2 regions of the Glutamicibacter endophyticus genome follow, and region 1 is predicted to be linked to the other one. Evidence: riboswitches for the same ligand, from Rfam matches in the RefSeq annotation. Region 1 holds a riboswitch; the other holds the start of a gene.

Region 1 (7,286 bases):
CAATGGCCGCACGGGGTGATTATCACCGGTCGGCAGGATCAAGTGGTCGGCTACCAGGATCAACGAAGGCTCCGCGACCGGTTCGCGACGGTCGAGCATGTCGAACTGGACCGAGCCGGACATAACGTGCACATCGATCGGCCGCGGCGGGTGCTGGCGGCGATGCGTAATTTTGCGGCCGCAGTGGCCGCCGAGGCGAAGGAGACGGGACAGTGAGCCAGCAACGAATCGTGATTCTAGGCGGTACCGGGGCGATGGGTGCGGCCACCGCCGCACGTTTCGCCCGTGCCGGCTGGCGTGTCGAGGTGACCGGACGGAACGCGGAGTTATTCCCGGAGCCACTGCGAGAGCTCGGGGTGCGCTTCCACGCCCTTGACCGCGCCGATACCGCCGGGATCGGCCAGCTGCTGTCAGATGGCGCCGATCTATTGGTGGACATGGTGTGCTTCGACGCCCAACGAGCCGATGAACTGCTTCGGTGGGCGGCCGACTGCACCTCGAGTGCGGTGATCTCCTCGCGTGCCGTCTACACCGACGCGGAGGGACGACATGTCAACGCCGAGCAGCCACCCGAGTTTGCCGGGCCGGTACCCGAATCCCAGTCCTGCGTCGCTCCCGGCGCACGGGATCTGGACCCGTTCACCCGAGAGGGCTACGCCCCGTGCAAACGCGCCATGGAGCTACGGGTTCTGGAGAGCGGGGTGCCGGTTAGCGTGCTGCGCCCGGGAAAGGTGCACGGAGCCTGGGCCCGCAACGCACGCACCGCTGGGATCGTCGAAGCCATGCAAGGAAACCCGCCTGAGCTTCGGGTGTCGAGTTTGGAGTCGGTGCAGTCGCTGACTGCGGCGGCCAACGTGGCCCAACTGCTCGAACTCGTTGCCGCTCACCCCGCGTCGCGCGTGCTGAATGCGGCCGATGCCCACCCGGTGACGGCCCGCGCGGTTTTTGAGCGGATCGCGCACACGGTGGGCTACACAGGGGAGGTGCAAGAGGCCGGAGATGGTCCGTCCACTCTCGCTAATCCCTTTGCCTCGGCCCACCCGTTCGAGCTGGATACCAGCGCCGCGAAAGAGCTGGGGTATCGCCCGGCGGATAGCTTGTCGCTCGTGGCCGAGGAGGTGCAATGGGTGCTGGATTCCCAGCGTGCCGGGGCGCTTCATGGGAGGATGGGAGCATGAGTGAAAATACCCGATCCCTTCGTGAAGTGAGCGTCGAACGCACCGAATCCTGCCGCTACCGGGCGACCAGCGCCGAAACCGGTGCCAGCGTCGAATTCGGTCAAGGGGAGGGGCTGCTGACCCCGGTGGAGCTACTGTTGGCCGCCATAGCCGGCTGCTCGGCCATTGACGTGGATGTGGCGACCACCCGCCGCACCGAACCGGAGAAGTTCGAGGTGGCCGCCAGCGGGTACAAGGTGACCGAAGATGGGGCCAGCAAAATGGAGGACATCACCATGTCCTTTGACCTGAAGTTCCCGGATACCGAGGACGGCCGCAAGGCCCGGGGTATGGTCGAGCGCATCGTGAAGCTCTCCCACGACAAGTACTGCACCGTTTCGCGCACCGTGGAGCACGGCGCGAGCGTGCGGAGCATCGTCGAAACCGATCAGGCGTAGCCCGAAAGCGTAGCGCAATGAATTCCGAGGTGCTTCGATCGGTGGCCCTGTTCGCACTGGCCGCGCTCGCCGAAATCGGCGGGGCCTGGCTGGTGTGGCAAGGGCTGCGCGAGCACCGCGGCCTGCTCTGGGTCGGGGGCGGGGTGGTGCTGCTGGGTCTCTATGGCGTGGTGGCCACCCTGCAGCCGGATGCGAATTTCGGACGTATCCTCGCGGCCTATGGCGGGGAGTTTATCGTCGGCTCGCTGGCGTGGGGTGCGGTGCTCGATGGCTACCGCCCGGACCGGTTTGACCTCATCGGCGCCGCCATTTGCCTTGTGGGCGTCGGCGTCATTATGTACTCGCCACGAGGCTAATCTTCGCTGGGTGAAAAGCCTCCATGGCTCCTTGCTGAAAGTTTCATGAACATGGATCCGTAGCGATTTCCGGGGATGTTCCTCGTAGATCGTGGATTTTGCCAATATTTGCCACGGATTTCGCGCTTGGGTTGAGTTCGCACCGTGTATTGCGTCGTTCGCGCTCAGTATTCCGCCCTAGTCAGGGCGGACTCCTCGTCGTAGGGTCAAGGTGTCCCCACGTTTAAGGAGCAGTGATGCAAACTCAGAACGTTTTCGGCAACATCGATTGGGCGCTGTTGACACAAAGGGTTGTCACCGCGCTGATTATTCTCCTCGTCACCTGGCTATTGGCCAAGATCATCAAATGGGCCATCGGCAAGCTAGTGACCAGGGTGAAATTCCTTCAGAAACAAGGCAACGACGGAGCGCAACTAGGCCAGTCACTTGGCAAGGTCGCGAGCCTGATCGTTTGGTTGTTCGGCTTGGTGGCCATCCTGCAGCTGTTCTCGTTGACTGAGGTACTATCCCCGGTGCAGAACCTGCTCACAGGGGTTATGGCCTTTATCCCGAACCTTATTGGTGCGGGCTTCATCTTCTTTATCGGTTACGTCATCGCCAATATCGTCCGACAGCTGGTTGTCACCGCGCTATCGACCGTCGACTTCTCCGCCCTGGTCAAGAAATTCTCCAAGGACCGCGAGGAGCTCGATGAGGCCGCCAGCCGCGAGGCCCAAGGCAAGATCGTCGACGTCTTGGCTAACGTTCTATTTGCTCTGATCTTGCTGGTCGTGGCCATTGCCGCCCTGCAGGTGCTGGGTCTGGAAGCTATCTCCGGTCCTGCACAGCGCATGCTCGAACTGGTACTGGCCGCCATCCCACAGGTGCTGATGGCACTGGTGCTGCTGGCCATCGGTATTATGATCGCCAAGTTCGTTGGGCAGCTGCTCGAATCCACCCTGCACGGGGTGGGCACCGACCGGGCCGTCGCCGGCTGGGGCATCGTGCCGGAGGGGCAGAGCGCCTCGGGCATTATCGCCACCATCGTGCGCATCGCCATTGTGCTCTTCTTCGGTGTGATGGCCGCACAGATGCTGAACTTCCCGGCGATCACCAACATCCTCAACGAGGTGCTGGCGCTGGGTGGCCGGGTGCTCTTCGGCGGCCTGATCATCGCCGCCGGTTTCGTCGTGGCCAACGTGATCAGCAAGTTCATGGCCGACGGCACCGCCTCGAAGATCGTGCGCTACACCGCGATCGCCCTGTTCGTGGCCATGGGCCTGCGCTACATGGGCCTGGCCGATTCGATCGTGAATATGGCTTTCGGCGCGGTAGTCATCGGTGCGGCGCTGGCCGCGGCACTGGCCTTCGGCCTCGGTGGACGCGACGCAGCGGCCAAGGTGCTGGCCAAGTCCAAGCTGGGCGAGGAGAACGGACCTACGGGTACCGACCTGCCGGATACCGATCCGTTCCGCTAAAGCTCAGGCTCGATCAACCGACGATCGGCACTATCGGGGGATCGCCCACCACATGGTGGGCGGTCCCCTTGCCTTTGCCCGGGGATTACTGGTGCAACGGCAGTTCGCGGGCCGAGAGCGGCCGCGGGTCACTGGCCAGCCGGGAGTACATCAGGGTATCCACGCGTTGCCCGTCGATGAGGAACTTGCCGCGCTCGCGGCCCTCGCAGATGAACCCGGCCCGTTCGGCCACCCGCCGCGAGCCCGGATTATTCACGCGCAGCCCCAACTCGAGGCGGTGGATCCCGTGCGTGTCGAAAAGTACCCGAGCCAAGGTGCGCAGCGCCGCGCTGACCACACCGCGACCCCGGTACGCGGCGTGCATCCAGTACCAGACCCAGGCGTTGTTATTGGTGGCATCGATCCCGGCGCTGACCAAACCGGCCAGCCCGTCTTCGGTGGCGATGGCCAGTGGGAGCTGAAGGTTGGCCGGATCCAGCAGCCGGGCCACATACTGCTCGGCTTCGGCCATGGTGGTCACCTGACCTTGCCGAGCCATGGCCGCGGCGTCCGAATCAAAGGCCGCCAACACCGCCTGTGCGTCCTCCGGTTCGAGGGGGCGCAGGAAGATGCCGTCGTGTGGTGCGGCGGGGTGTGCCGCGGTAGAACGTGGTGCGTCGTCGGCATTAGGTTGCTCTAGCTCTGCGGCGGCTGCGGGTAGCGGCTCGCTGGTCGCCGTACCCTGATGAAAGAGCAAACGCCATTCGCCCTCGTGCTTTTGCCACAGCGAACTGCGGTGGGCAGGTACCGAGCCGGTCTCGGAACGCCAGCGCAGCAGCGCGGTCTGTGGGGCCAGCAAACACAGCTGCGGTGCAAGCACTTTGCCGGGGACCCCAGGTCCGGCGTCGGCGGCGGGCTCAGCTTGCAGCAGGGCCACGATGGCGGCGAAATCATAGCTGGTGCCCGAGACGCCGACCTCGGTGAAGTGCGGGTGCAGCAGCTCGCGCAGGGACTTTTCGTCGTGCCGCACGGCCGGATCCAGTAGCCGTGCCTCACTGGCGGTCAGGTGCTCGACGAGGGGAGCGGCGGGGTCGAGAATCTGCGGAAAATCCGTGTGCTGCATGATCACAGTAGATCACGCCGCGAGGCTAAATGCTCACGTCATGGAATTTCGCTTAGTGAGCGGGCTCATGCTTATAATCGCAACAACTTCGCGGGAGCCCACCGATTGGAACGTGGGCTGAGAGGGCCGAACGCCGACCGCCAGACCTGATGCGGGTGATGCCGCCGTAGGAAGGAAGTGTGCCGTCGTGCATATTCTCGTCGTGGGCGCCGGAATCATCGGCCTCGCCACCGCCTTCGAACTCAAAACAGCCGGGCATACGGTCAATGTGATCGACCCCGACCCGGCCGGTGGGGCCAGCCACGCCGCCGCCGGCATGCTTGCCCCGGCCGCCGAAACCGTCTGGGGCCAACACACCCTGCACCCGTTGATGGTGCAGGCCGCCGCCGACTACCCTCAGTTCATCGACCGCATCGAGGCGATCACCGGAGAGCGCCCGGACTACCGGGATAACGCGACACTCGTGGTGGCCGCCGAGGCCGCCGACCGGCAGGCCTTGAACGAACTCGAATCCTTGCAACAATCCCTGGGGCTGCGCACCGAACGGCTGCTGGGTTCGCAGGCCCGGGCGGCCGAACCGGCGTTGGCGGCCAATATTGCCGGGGCCATGCGCTTTGCCGACGATCATCAGGTCGACCCACGCTCGCTGACCGCTATCCTGCTGCGCTACCTGCACGCCGAGCTGGTCCGCGAGCAGGCCATCGAGGTGCTCCGCGAGGCCGGAACGATCAGCGGGGTACGCCTCGCCTCGGGGCGAGTGGTTGAAGGCCACTGCGTGGTATTAGCCACCGGACTCGGTGCGCTGGCCGGTGCCCCGGAGCTACCGCTGCGTCCGGTGTACGGCGACATTGTGCGGCTGCGCCCGCACGGCGGACGGCCGCTGATCGAGCACACGGTGCGCGGGATCGTCAACCGCCGCCCGGTCTACCTGGTGCCACGCCGCGACGGTTCGCTGGTGCTCGGGGCCAGCAGCCGCGAAGACGGCCGCGCCGAGGTCAATATTGGGGCGCTGCACACCCTGCTCGACGATGCCCGGCGCCTGGTGCCCGGGGTGGCCGACGCCTCGCTGTTGGAGGTGATCGCCCGGGCCCGGCCCGGCACCGAGGACGACGTCCCCATTATCGAACGCGTCGAGCAGGGCCTGGTGGTTTCCACCGGCTACTTCCGGCACGGGATTCTACTGACTCCCTTCGCCGCCAAGGCCACCGCCACCCTCGCCACCGGCGGGCAGCTGCCCGCCGCGCAACAAACCACCCTGTCCCTGAGCCGCTTCACCGGCGGCCACCTGCCAGCCCAACCCGTGGAGGCAACCTAAATGCACAGCATCGACATCCAGCTGAACAACCAGGCGCACAGCGTGCCAGCCGGCAGCACCGCCCGCGACCTGATCGCCACGCACACCTCACGTGCACTGGGCGAGGACGGGCGTGCCGTGGACGGCAGCCGCCTCGGGGTCGCCCTCGCCGTGAACGGCGCGGTGCTTCCGCGCGGCAAGTGGGCCAGCTACGCACTCTGTGCCGGGGACCGCCTCGATATCGTCACCGCAGCCCAAGGAGGCTAATCATGAGCACCATCGACCACTTGGCTACCGACACGTTTGAAATCGACGGGCAGCAGTTTAGCTCGCGGCTCATCCTCGGCACCGGCGGGGCCAGTTCGCTGGCCAGTGTCGAACAGGCGCTTCAGGCCTCCGGCACCGAGATCACCACCGTGGCCATCCGGCATTTCGCCGCCGCCGGCTCCGGGTCGGTCTATGAGCTACTGCGCCGCAACAACGTGCGCCCGCTGCCGAATACCGCCGGATGCTTCACCGCCCGCGACGCGTTGCTCACCGCCCAACTGGCCCGCGAGGCGTTGGAAACCAACTGGATCAAGCTCGAGGTCATCGCCGACGAGCACACCCTGCTGCCCGATCCGATCGAGCTGTTTAGCGCCGCCGAGCAGCTGGTGGCCGAGGATTTCACGGTCTTCGCCTACACCAACGACGACCCGGCCCTGGCCAAGCGTCTCGAGGATGTCGGGGTGGCCGCCATCATGCCCGCCGGTTCACCGATCGGCTCCGGGCTGGGCATCCTTAACCCGCACAATATTTCCACCATCGTCGCACGCAGCAACGTGCCGGTGATTCTCGACGCCGGGGTGGGCACCGCCTCGGATGCGGCGTTGGCCATGGAGCTGGGGTGCAGCGCGGTGCTGCTGGCCAGCGCGGTTACCCGCGCGCACAACCCGGCGCTGATGGCTCAGGGGATGCGCGAGGCGGTGCGCGCCGGGCGTGCCGCCCACCTGGCCGGGCGAATTCCGCGCCGTGACGTGGCGCTGGCCTCCTCACCTGCCGAGGGCATGATGCAGACGCTGGTCGGTGAACTGTAGATGCCGCTGCCCCCGTTGGTGGCCCCCGGTCCGCCGCTGTCACCGGATGAGCTGGCCCGCTACGCCCGGCATCTGACCCTGCCCGGGGTCGGTCCCGAGGGGCAGCGCCGCATCCGCAACGCCAAGGTGCTGCTGATCGGCGCCGGCGGACTGGGTGCCCCGATCCTCCAGTATCTGGTGGCCGCCGGCCTCGGCGAGCTGACCGTGATCGACGACGACCGCGTGGAAGCCTCCAACCTGCAGCGCCAGGTCATTCACCGCGAGGCCGACGTGGGCCTGGCCAAGGTGGACTCGGCGGTGCAGGCCGCACACCGGTTGGATGCCGGGGCGCGCGTCACCCCGATCTCCGGCCGACTCACACCGGCAAACGCCCTAGAGCTCTTCGC
Region 2 (7,286 bases), 320 kb from region 1:
ACCGGGGGAGCGCTGAATTGGCTGGTGATCGCCGCTGGTTTGCTCACCAGCCTGCTGACCCTACTGGCCATTATTCGCGTGTGGGCCCGTGTGTTCTGGCGACGTGCCGCCGATGCCGAGGAGCCCACCGAGTCACTGGTGGCCGAAGCCAAGGAGATCAGCGACCTGACCTTCCAGGGTGGCGCCGAGCGCCCACAGTTGGGCTCGACCAAGGCGCGGGAAGTCGAAGCCAACGCCCTGCCGTGGGGAATGCGTTGGGCAACTGCCTCACTGGTGGTCGCGGGATTGGCCCTGACGGTTTTCGCCTCACAGGTTTTCGCATTCTGCCAGCGCGTCGCCGCAGAACTGCTGGCACGTGAACCGTACATCACCTCGATCTTGACCGGGCAGTAGGAAGGGAGTGGGAACCATGGAGACTCCGAATAGCAAAGATCAACGCATCGATGATGCGCTCGATCCCGTTGGCATACGTCACCGTGCCACCCTGCGCGAAGAATGGCCGCTACTGATCCTGCTGGTGTTGGTGTGGGGTGCTCTCTGGCGAGATTTTTCGCCGGGGAATCTGCTCTTCGGTGCGCTTATCGCGGTGCTGATCACCACGCTCTTCCCCTTGCCCCCGGTGGTGCTGCCGGGACGCTTGAACCTTTGGTACTGCCTCAAACTGTTCGTGTGGTTCATTGGTGAAGTGGTAGCCGCCAGCGTCCATGTTGCGTACCTGGCCCTGTTCAAGGGGCGGGCGACTCGTAGCTCGTTGATCGCGGTACCGCTGCGCACCGAGTCGGATCTGATCGTGATGACCGTGGGGCATGTGCTCACCCTGATCCCCGGGTCCTTCGTCGTTGACGTGGACCGACGCAGCTCCACGTTGTATCTGCACTACGCGGATACCGAGGATGAGCAGGCCGTGGAGCGGGCGCGAACCCAGATTCGCGATATCGAACGCCGATTGATCATGGCCATAGGCAGTAAGAGCGAGTACGAGGCAATCAAAGCCGAGTGCGGACCGAAGTTTTCGGCGAGGAAGGCACAATGATGACCGAGATAGTGATGTGGGTATGCGGCTCGGTGTTATCGGTCGCCTTGATCCTATGCGTCATTCGCGTGGCGAAAGGCCCCTCGATCCTCGACCGAGTGTTGGCCTTGGACGTGATGCTTTTGATCGTTTCGGCCGCGGTCTGCCTGGAAATGTATTACAACCGGCACCTGGATAACGTGCTTTTCGTCGTGGTCGCGTGCACGGTGGGCTTCATCGGTTCGGTGACCGTCTCACGCTATGTAACCGATCAGAGGAACGCCTGATGGACGCCTTTCTGGATGTGCTCGCTGCCGTCTTCCTAATCATTGGTTGTCTGCTGTCTTTGGTGGCTGGTATCGGTTTAATGACCTTCCCCGACTTGCTCACCCGCTTGCATGCCGCGACCAAACCACAGGTACTGGGGTTTCTGCTGATCTTCATTGCCCTGGCCATCCACCTACGCTCCTGGGCCGTGGTGCCCGTGCTGGCCTTGGCCTGGGGGATGCAGTTGCTGACCGCACCGGTCTCCGCCCATATGATCGGCCGCTCGGGCTACCGCACGAAGCACGTGAGTCACAAGTCGATCTATAGTGATGAGCTCGCCGCAGCGATCCGCGCGGTTGAAGCCGAACAGCGGCATGACCAAGGCCCGCCACCGGAACAGCAGTGACGGGCCTTAGGCTACGTAAAAACTACTTCTTCGTGAGCTTCGACAGCGCCTTATTTGCGCCGCGGTCGGCGATCACCTGAATGACTGCGGCCACCGCTGCGGAGAATACGGCAAAGGAGATTGCCTGACGCATCGTGGCCTCGGCCTGCGCATCCTTTCCGCGTGGGGCATCGTTGCCGGTGAAACCCTTCCAGGTGCGATCCACCAGCTTCGTGGCCAGTGCACCGGCACCGAGTGAAACCAACATGGTGACGATTTTAGAAACGGCGTTCATCGTGCTCCCTCTTGTTCATATCCGGTCCTCTGCTTACCCGTCTCCAGCTTACCTGCGCTAAGCTTGGGGCGCAGAACCATTCCGACAGGGGAGCGCCATGTCCTTTAACAAGGACCAAAGGCGCTGAGAGTGCGATAGATCGCAGACCCTCGAACCTGCTCCGGCTAATACCGGCGAAGGAAGTCGAGCATCTCGGATGCGGAAACCCGTTTCGGCCCATTTAATAGGACGCGCGGTTTGCGTACATCCCCCCTCCTTATCTCAGGAGGAGACCATCATGAGTACTTCAGCAATTAAGCCCCGTGCCAGTTGGCGCGTGGTAGATATCGTCATCGCCTCGGCCATCGCAGTGGCTTCCGGTGTGGTTTTTTGGGCGTGGAACGCGAGCTACGGCTTTGTATCCCTAGGCTTCGTCGCCTTCCCGCCAGCCGCCGCCTTCGTTTCGGGCATGTGGCTTTTCCCGGCAGCCCTGGGCGCCTTGATTATCCGCAAGCCCGGTGCCGCTTTGTACTGTGAAATGCTGGCCGCAATCATCTCGGCCTTGCTGGGTTCCCAATGGGGACTGACCGTCCTGCTCTCCGGGCTCGTACAGGGTCTGGGCGCCGAAGTAGTCTTCGCGGCCGTGCGCTACCGGAAATTCACCCTGCCCGTGGCACTTATTGCCGGGTTGATGTCCGGATTCTTTGGAGGGTTCACCGAGGCCTACGTACTGGCCTACTACGAGGCCTACACCCCGTTCATGAAGTTCTTCCACGTACTGGCCATGTCGATCTCCGGCATGATCATCGCTGGACTATTGCCATGGCTGGCCACTCGTGGCTTGGCCCGCACCGGTGCGTTGGGTGCGCTGGCTAGTCGTCGAGCGCACCTGGAAGGGGCCTGGCGGGGACAGAGTCGATGAGTGCCGGGCTGGGGGAACAGCGTCCTGCGACGGTGCGCACCCAAGCCTTGGCCGTCTCTGCCGAGAACTTCGGGTGGCGTCATGCCGAACGTGAGCAGCCCGCACTTCAAGGCCTCAACCTTAGTATTCCCGCAGGGCAGAAGGTGCTGCTGCTCGGGCCCTCGGGGGCCGGAAAGTCCACGCTGCTCTATGCCCTGGCCGGCATCCTCGAAGTCGATGAACTGAGCGAAGCCACTGGGTCCTTGCGGGTGGGAGGCCAGGATGTCTTTACCGCCAAGCAACCGGTCGGGCTCATGCAACAGGACCCGGAAACGCAGATTGTGCAATCACGGGTTGTCGACGATGTTGCGTTCGGCGCCGAAAATCTTGGCATGGACCCGGAACTCATTCGCGAACGGATCACCCCGGCGCTGCAGGCCGTGGGCTTGGGCGCCCTCGACGGGGAGCACCGCACCGCCCATCTCTCCGGTGGACAAAAACAGCGCCTAGCGCTCGCCGGGATCTTGGCCATGGAGCCGGGGTTGATGCTGCTGGACGAACCCACGGCCAATATCGACCCCGAGGGTGTGCCCGCCCTACGCGATGCGGTACTTTCGGCCGCCGAGAGTACCGGCGCTACGTTGATCGTGGTGGAGCATCGGCTCGAGGCTTGGGCCGATGCGGTAGACCGCGTGGTGGTGCTGGCCCCCGGAGGCGGCGTTGCCCACGATGTTGACCCGCAGGCACTGTTCAGCGACCGGCAGTTGCGCGCCGAGCTGAGCGCTGCCGGCCTCTGGGTGCCGGGCATCGTCCCGGAGACCACCGTGTTTGCCGGCACCCCGGGGGTGGAGCTATTGCATGCGCAAGATCTCGTTGCCGCGCGCTCGGCGCAGGCACCGAAGACCGCCGCAGTGGATCTGCAGATTCGGGCCGGAGCTGCCTACTGTATTCGAGGAGCCAACGGAGCCGGGAAATCCACCCTGGCGCTGACCCTCGGAGGGCTGCTCGAGCCTTCCAGCGGCACCTTGCGAGCCAGCGAGGACCTTGCCGGGGAACTTTCCGAGCAACCCTTTAGCTGGAAGGCCGGAAAGCTCATTGCGCGCATTGGAACGGTGTTCCAAGAGCCCGAGCACCAGTTCGTCACGCAGAGCGTGCGTGAAGAGCTGGAGTTTGCCCCGCGCCGGGCCCACGCCGCCGATCCCGCGGCGCCGGCCTTCGACGAAGAGCGGATCGCCGCCCGAGTTGATCAGTTGCTGCGCCGCTTGCGCCTCGAAGACCTCGCGGAGGCGAATCCCTTCACCCTCTCCGGTGGGGAGAAACGTCGGCTGTCGGTTGCCACCGTGCTGGCCGCCGACCCGCAGGTGCTGATCCTCGATGAGCCCACCTTTGGACAGGACGCCAATACTTGGCGAGAACTGGTGCAGCTACTCATCGAGGCTCTCGAAGCCGGCACCGCGGTCATTGCGGTAACCCACGATGAGCAGTTCTCCGCGGCCCTAGCCTCCCAAGAATTGCAGTTGCCGGCGCCACGTGAAACTTCTGAGGCCACCGGACGGCCGGGCCCAATGCTCGATGCGCCGTTGGGGGAGTCATGGTTGGCCGGTATCAATCCGCTGGCGAAGCTTGCCGCGGTGGCTGCCGCCACCCTGCCGTTGGTGTCCACCATGGACTGGGTCTCTGCCTCTGTGATTATTGTGGCGACCCTGGTGGCACTCCCGCTGGCCGGACTGCGCCTGCTCTCGTTCCTGCGCCGGGCGTGGCCGCTACTGGCCGCTGGCGCGGTGGCCGGCTGGGGTGTGGCGCTGGTGGGCGAGGACGCCGGCCGAATCCTGTTGCATCTTGGGGTGTTCACGGTGACCGAGGGCTCGGTGGCCGCCGGTGCGGCGACCGGGCTGCGAGCTATCGGCTTGGCGATTCCCATGGTGCTACTCGTGGCCAGCACCAATCCGAGTGATCTCGGCGGGGCGCTATCTCAACAACTGCGAGTGCCGCACCGTTTCGTGTTGGGCGCGCTGGCAGGGATGCGCTTACTGGGCCTGCTCACCGAGGAATTCACCACGCTGGCCTTGGCCCGGCGGGCCCGAGGTGTCGGGAACTTCGGTTCGCCGCGGCAACGCCTACGAGCTCAATTGGGTCAGTGTCTGGCGCTATTGGTGCAGGCGGTACGGCGTGCCTCGCGGCTGGCGGTCACCATGGAAGCCAAGGGCTTCGGTACCGGGGAACGCACCTGGATTCGTAGCGTGCACTTTGGGCTGCGAGATCTTCTGGTGATCGTGGCCGGAGTGGTGCTCGGCGCCGGAGCCATTGCCGCGGCGTTGGGCGCTGGGACCTTCCACCTGGTGTGGAGTTAATCCAGCGATGCGCTCGGAGCAATGACAGACAACTAATGCGGCACCCGGTACCTCAAAAGGCTCGGGTGCCGCATTTTTGTGTCTTTATACGCTGGCCGGTGTTTCGAGCAGTGCGGTGACCTTCTGCGCGGTCTCCTTGGCGGAGCTGGGGTTTTGGCCGGTGACCAGCCGACCGTCGGTTACGGCGTAGGAGACGAAGGGCAGCGTCGCCTTCTCGTAGAGCGCGCCGCGCTTCTTCATTTCTTCCTCGGCGTTATACGGCACGAGCTTATCGACCCGGGCCAGCACTTCTTCTGTCCACGCGAAGCCGGTGACCTTGCGGTCGGCTACGAGCAAGGAACCATCGGAAAGCGTCGTGTTGAGCAGCCCGCAGTATCCATGGCAGACCGAGGAGACGACTTTACCTTGCTCCCACATCTCGCGGGTGATGCGCTGCAATCCCTCGCTATCCGGGAAGTCAAACATGACGGCGTGGCCCCCGGTGAAGTAGATCGCGTCATAGGCTGAGGAGTCGATCTGCTCGGGGCGCAGCGTGTTTTCTAGTAGCGCCATGCGTTGCGGATCGTGGTGCCAAGCCTTGGTGGCCTTGTCATAGCTCGGAAATTTCAACGACCGCGGTTCTAGCGGCGAGGCTCCGCCCAGCGGGCTGACGATATCCTGCGCGAAACCATGCCCGGCAAAGACTTCCCAGGCGTGAGCGAGCTCCGAGAGCCAGAGCCCGGTCGGGTGCGACTCATCGTCGTAGTGTGCAACGTTCGTGACGACGTGCAGAATGCGTTTGGTCATGAGGATCTCGTTTCGATGATCGTGGGGTGGCGTTGGTGCAGAACCGGATGATGCGGCGATGGGTGGACAGTAACTCGTTTGAGGGGCAAGTTGCTAGGTGTCTCGATAACTCGCAAGGCGGGCACAGCCAACGGTGGCACGAGGCGTCCCGAAGAAATTTGCAGTGCGTATCGGCAGACTACGAATGGATGTGAGCGCTGTCAACACCTTGCGTCCTGCACTACTCGGCTCGCTAAGGCTGGCCCAGCGCAAGGATCGCCAGTACTGCATCTCGCACCCGAGCGGCCACCTCCTCGGTCGGGGCAGGGCGATACTTCCCGTCGAGGTGGAGGAACGCCAGCCCGTGCGCTAAACCCCAGAGGGCGGTGGCCAGTTCCGCTGAGGCCTTCGCCGGCAGCATGCGCTCAAGTGCCTCGTTGAGGACCGTGTGGAGTGCCTGAGAGGCTTGGACGCGCGCGCTATCGCTTTGATCGCATTCGTTGCCGAACATGAGTCGGAAGACCGCGGGGCGACGCAAGGCAAAGTTCACATAGGCGACCCCGAGCTCGGCCAGTGCTTCAGGTGCTGCAGTCACGTTGGTGTGCGAGGCCAGTGTCTGTGCTAGCTGCTCGCGCAGGTCCTTGAATCCTTCGACGGCCACGGCGGAATCCAACGCTTCTCGATCCGTGAAATGACGGTAGGGCGCGGTGGGGGAGACTCCGGCTCGTCGCGCGACGGCGCGAAGCGAGTAAGGCTCGCCCGACTCGAGTATGTCGACCGCCGCGCTAATGAGCGCGGTACGTAGATCCCCATGGTGGTACGAACTCTTCAATGTTGACACTGCTAACCTTCCCGTCTACGCTCAAATGTGAGCACTGCAAACATACCGCATGTGCTTGGGGAAGTCATGCCGATCGTGATGGTTAGCTAGCCCGCTGGGGCAGTGGCCGCTCGGGAGCCTTGGAGTCGAGGCTCGCACACCCCTTAGCGAGCGCGAGGTGCAGTACACGCCACGCTACTTTGCATGGCGACCCAGCGATCAAGCATCCGACCGGGAGAACCCACACCATGCAGACCATCCTCGGAGCCAGTGGACAGATTGCCACCGAGCTCACCCGCGAACTACAGCGCATCCAGGCCGGCCCGCTACGACTGGTCAGCCGTAACCCGCGCAAGGTCAACGACAGCGACACCCTGCACCGCGCCGATCTATTGGATGCCGCGCAGACTCACCAAGCCGTCGCCGGCAGTGACATCGTCTATTTCACCGCCGGGCTGCCTGCAGATACCGAACGCTGGGAAGTCCAATTTCCCACGATGCTCCGCAACGC

Evidence for each region. A riboswitch is a leader RNA that binds a small molecule or an ion and turns the genes downstream of it on or off. The one in region 1 is predicted to bind thiamine pyrophosphate.
Region 2: linked by a shared signal. The riboswitch ahead of ACJD00_RS12520 (ECF transporter S component) and the one ahead of thiO (glycine oxidase ThiO) in region 1 are both predicted to bind thiamine pyrophosphate.

Annotation. Positions count from the first base shown of each region.
Region 1 covers NZ_CP174200.1:2,364,051-2,371,336, reverse strand. The annotation lists gene ACJD00_RS11005 (alpha/beta fold hydrolase) at 1-216, shown strand, start outside; gene ACJD00_RS11000 (NAD-dependent epimerase/dehydratase family protein) at 213-1,178, shown strand; gene ACJD00_RS10995 (OsmC family protein) at 1,175-1,615, shown strand; gene ACJD00_RS10990 (YnfA family protein) at 1,633-1,971, shown strand; gene ACJD00_RS10985 (mechanosensitive ion channel) at 2,208-3,428, shown strand; gene ACJD00_RS10980 (GNAT family N-acetyltransferase) at 3,514-4,530, opposite strand; TPP riboswitch at 4,611-4,721, shown strand; gene thiO (glycine oxidase ThiO) at 4,718-5,845, shown strand; gene thiS (sulfur carrier protein ThiS) at 5,846-6,091, shown strand; gene ACJD00_RS10965 (thiazole synthase) at 6,094-6,900, shown strand; gene ACJD00_RS10960 (ThiF family adenylyltransferase) at 6,901-7,286, shown strand, end outside.
Region 2 covers NZ_CP174200.1:2,683,757-2,691,042, reverse strand. The annotation lists gene ACJD00_RS12545 (Na+/H+ antiporter subunit D) at 1-393, shown strand, start outside; gene ACJD00_RS12540 (Na+/H+ antiporter subunit E) at 410-1,033, shown strand; gene ACJD00_RS12535 (monovalent cation/H+ antiporter complex subunit F) at 1,030-1,299, shown strand; gene mnhG (monovalent cation/H(+) antiporter subunit G) at 1,299-1,685, shown strand; gene ACJD00_RS12525 (DUF4235 domain-containing protein) at 1,708-1,959, opposite strand; TPP riboswitch at 2,036-2,158, shown strand; gene ACJD00_RS12520 (ECF transporter S component) at 2,237-2,860, shown strand; gene ACJD00_RS12515 (ATP-binding cassette domain-containing protein) at 2,857-5,190, shown strand; gene ACJD00_RS12510 (type 1 glutamine amidotransferase domain-containing protein) at 5,275-5,976, opposite strand; gene ACJD00_RS12505 (TetR/AcrR family transcriptional regulator) at 6,209-6,796, opposite strand; gene ACJD00_RS12500 (NAD-dependent epimerase/dehydratase family protein) at 7,024-7,286, shown strand, end outside.